Regions from separate parts of the Paenibacillus sp. YSY-4.3 genome, predicted to be linked through region 2. Evidence: riboswitches for the same ligand, from Rfam matches in the RefSeq annotation. Region 2 holds a riboswitch; the other holds the start of a gene.
What was found. Region 2 has a riboswitch for cyclic di-AMP ahead of ACYUJT_RS09700 (APC family permease). Riboswitches for the same ligand answer to the same signal wherever they lie in the genome.
Positions count from the first base shown of each region.

Region 1: another riboswitch for cyclic di-AMP. It lies ahead of ACYUJT_RS20260 (3D domain-containing protein); the one in region 2 lies ahead of ACYUJT_RS09700 (APC family permease).

Region 1 is NZ_BAABMC010000007.1:127,451-129,653, reverse strand. Features, by position in the region: gene ACYUJT_RS20265 (amino acid ABC transporter ATP-binding protein) at 1-609, shown strand, start outside; cyclic di-AMP (ydaO/yuaA leader) riboswitch at 775-956, shown strand; gene ACYUJT_RS20260 (3D domain-containing protein) at 959-1,636, shown strand; gene ACYUJT_RS20255 (polysaccharide deacetylase family protein) at 1,735-2,203, opposite strand, start outside.
Region 2 is NZ_BAABMC010000002.1:675,522-677,724, reverse strand. Features, by position in the region: gene ACYUJT_RS09705 (hypothetical protein) at 444-641, opposite strand; cyclic di-AMP (ydaO/yuaA leader) riboswitch at 1,024-1,191, shown strand; gene ACYUJT_RS09700 (APC family permease) at 1,359-2,203, shown strand, end outside.

The DNA of each region.
Region 1 (2,203 bases), on a different contig from region 2:
GGAAAAAGCACGTTCCTGCGCTGCTTGAACCGGTTGGAGGAGCCGTCCAGCGGTGAAATCTATTTCGAGGGAGAGCTTATTACCGGCAAGAGTCATAATATTAACAAAACCCGCGAGAAGATGGGGATGGTGTTTCAGCATTTTAATCTGTTTCCTCATAAGACGGTGCTTGAGAACGTCATGATGGCTCCAGTCCAGGTAAAAAAGCAGACCAAGCAGGACGCAGAAAAATTTGCGCTTTTACTATTGCGCAAGGTTGGACTGGAAGACAAGAGCAAGGCTTATCCGTCCCAATTGTCGGGGGGCCAGAAACAGCGCATTGCCATAGCCCGCGCCCTGGCGATGGAGCCGCATGTGATGCTGTTTGACGAGCCAACTTCCGCACTTGACCCCGAGATGGTGGGCGAGGTGCTTGAAGTCATGAAGGAGCTGGCGACGGGCGGTATGACGATGGTAATCGTTACGCATGAAATGGGCTTCGCCCGCGAGGTGGGCGACCGCATCTTGTTTATGGATCAAGGCGTTATCATCGAGCAGGGCACCCCGCAGCAGGTGTTCGGTTCGCCGCGGAATCAGCGGACTCAGGATTTCTTAAGCAAAGTTTTGTAATTAGATAGATTGGCAAAGGCATGACCGACTGGTCATGCCTTTTTGCGTTGGCGGGTAAAAATTAAATTTTTTGTCATGGTTTCCGTCATTGTATTTCCTTGATAAATGTTGGTTTTTATACCATTGGTAACATTTGCATGGCCCATAGGTTACAAAGTTGTGATATATTCATAACGGCCGAAACACTGCTAAGGCAGGTGCGGGGGACGATTTATGACAAGCGATGCAAATGCAAAGGTAACAGCTTGGCTTGTCTCGGGGTGAAGCGCTACATAATCCGGCGCCGGGAGCTATCCTTTTTTCCGAATCCGACAACTAACTCCGCAGGCAAAGTTAAAGGAGGAGCATCATGTTTAAACAGCGTAAAGGTCTTCATAAATTGGGGATGGGGATTAAGACTGCGGTGATTGCAGCAGGGTTGTTGGGAGCACTGCATGCCGTGCCAGCATATGCGGATTCAGTACATACGGCAAAGAGTGGAGATACCTTCTATTTTCTCGCCAAGCAGTACGGAGTCAATTTGGACAAGCTTATGCAAGCTAATCCAAGCATAGAAGCAACGAATATTTACGAGGGCTTGAAAATTACGATTCCAGGTCAAAACATGCAGGCGCTTTCTGCTTCGGGCAGCGAAATCCAAACATTGTCCACGCTTAAGGTATTTTCTGCGGACCGGGTAGTGCAGGCTTGGGGCAAATCGTTTAACTACAAATCTACGAAAAAAGTCAAAGCTACGGCTTACTCCGCAGCAGCCAGTGAAAATGGGAAATGGGGCGCCGTCGATTACTACGGCAATCCTTTGAAGCTCGGAACGATCGCTGTTGATCCAAATGTCATTCCGATGGGCACGAAAGTGCTAGTCACTGGACACAGCCATTCCGATTTGCCGAAAAATGCATTCGTCGCCACGGCAACCGATCAGGGCAGCGCAATCAAAGGCGACCGGATTGATATATTCATTCCGGCGAGCCCGCAGAAGGTTAACGAGTTCGGTTTTCAGGATGTCACGCTCTATATTTTGGATTAATATCAGCCTGGTCACGATTTAAACTATTTATCTTAAAAAGGACGTTCCACTGCGAGATCCGCATGGAAGTCCTTTTTTGCATTGCAAGCAATGTCCGCTTACAAAGCTTTCTTATAAGATAGCAGCTCGGGGATCGTTACAAAGCGGTAGCCACGGTTCCGCAGCACCTTGATGATATCGGGCAGGGCTTCGATGGTTCCCGTCAAATTGGAACCCGTACCGCCGCCGGCATGCTGCAGCACAATCGATCCCGGCCCGACGGCGCTGAGCACGTTACGTTTTACCTTTTCTTTGCTGAGCGCTTTCCAATCGAGAGAATCGACGTTCCAGTTAATGATTTTGTAGCCTTGCTGCTTGGCCCATTTGAGTTGATCCTCATTAATTTCTCCGTAGGGCGGACGAATGAAGCGAGGCTTATAGCCGATAATCCGTTCGATCACTTTCTCAGTTCGCTCAATTTCACTTTTGAATTCTTGGACGGATTTCTTCTTAAACAAAGGGTGGCTGTAGGAATGGTTGCCGACGATATGTCCTTCACGGTGAATTCTTCGCAGCAGCTCAGGATGC
Region 2 (2,203 bases):
TGATGGTTGTGAGCGGCAAATTCTAACGGTTGTGAGCGACGTTATTTGGGCAAAAACGGGGTTTAACAAAATGTAACGGTTGCCAGCGAGCCTATTTCCGTTTTTTCGTAGGCAGAGGGGCAATTTCGTCCAAATAAGCGCTCATACAAACGTTAGAAAAGCCCCCCCTTTTTTTAGGGACGATTAAGCACAATGACAACCGTTAGCGTAGCCTCTTCCAAAGTCATCGTCGTATTACTGACTGCTTGAATACTAGGTTTCTCGTCGTACGACGATTACTAGGTCGAGTCCAAAACTGGGGACAGATGCGCTGGAGTTCTCCGTCTTTTTCCCGGAACGCATCGGTAACCATTTACGTTAAGCAGGCTAATCCCCCTCGGGAGATTACTTGAAATGAGTTTACACAAAAATCTTGATAGACCCCTTTAATCTGACTTACCGTCCTACAATTCCGTCCATGTCACGTTTAGCTCAATGACCCCTTCACTCGAGGACAATCGTCCGCCAATCATGGACCAGCTTTCATTTTTATCGGGATTATCGCCTTGAATAATAATGTTCTTATCGTCAATGGTCTGACCGGAATCATCCAAGTTTTGCGTTTTGAAATACTCCTTGTACAGCTTGGTAATCGTCACCATGTCTTCTTCAGTTGAGAAAATAAGCAGCACCGATTTCTTGCCGTCATTGAATTCAGAGTGAGATGTGCTGATCTTGGCATCGTTTATTATGTTTTGGCATTTTCTCCTACGGTTGATAGGCCCATTTATGAATCGGGTTCAGGGTTTTGGGGGTATACTTTAGACCCGTGTGTAAGCTTCCTTCCTCCTAGTCTACGTGAAATCTACCTCACGATGCGAAACGCAGAAAAAAAACGAGCCAGTCAAAGAGCGCGGGTAATGTAAGCGTACTCTTGGCACAGAAGGGGTTATTTTTGCGTCAAATCCGAATTCTTTATTTGTTTACAGATACTTTTTTTGGGAGTAAGATTTCATTCATGACGAACTGGTTTATGAAATGAATAATCCTTTATCGCTGAATTCTGCAGTCAGGAACGGGGGAACCAAAGGGATGAGCTTGTATCCGTCCCAGGGGTGAATCGCTTGATTTGAACTAGGTAATATCAAGTGTAGGGCTACTTTCAGGCCCGAATCCGTCAGCTAACCTCGTAAGCGTTACGAAAGAGGAATTTGTCGCGTGCCCACGTTTTTTTGAGCTGCCGCGGGAAAGGCCAACTTTCCTGCGGCTTTTTTTGCGCTAATGGAGTCACAGGGATTGCCGGTTTGTACGGATAATGGTTAAACCAAGAGGGTACGATACAAAATGTCCCATATCTCAAACTGGTGGTGGAAATTAGGATGACTGTAAAAAGACTGTTGATTGGGCGGCCGTTGAAATCGACGGAATTAGGGGAGCAAAAGCTGAATAAGAAGAAGGCGCTGGCCATTCTTTCTTCCGATGCTTTATCGTCCGTGGCTTATGGGCCGGAGCAAATTTTGCTCGTGCTGGTGACCGTCAGCACAGCGGCGTTTTGGTATTCGATTCCGATTGGGATCGGCGTATTGGTATTATTGACCGCTCTTATTTTATCCTATCGGCAGATTATTTTTGCTTACCCGCAAGGCGGGGGAGCTTATGTGGTTTCCAAGCAGAACCTGGGGATTTTCCCCGGCCTGGTTGCGGGAGGCTCCTTGCTGGTCGACTATATTCTAACCGTTGCCGTCAGCGTGTCTGCGGGTACGGATGCGATCACGTCGGCCATTCCGAGCTTCCACGAGCATAAAGTCATCATCGCAGTCATTTTTGTCATTCTCCTGACCTTGCTGAATTTGCGGGGTATTACTGAATCCGCGACGATTCTAGCTTATCCTGTGTATTTATTCGTTGTCGCTTTATTCATTCTGATTGCCGTAGGGCTTTACGATATTGCGATGGGCCATGTCTCGCCAAGTTTACATGTACCGGTCGGTACGCCAGTGGCGGGGATGACGCTATTCTTGGTGTTACGGGCTTTTGCCTCGGGAAGCTCGGCTTTGACCGGGGTGGAGGCGATCTCCAATGCGATTCCGAACTTCAAGAATCCCGCGCCGAATAATGCAGCCAAGACGTTGATGGCGATGGGCATCTTGCTTGCGATCCTGTTCTCGGGCATTGTATTTCTGGCTTATTATTACGGGATTGTGCCTTCCCCGGAGAAGACGGT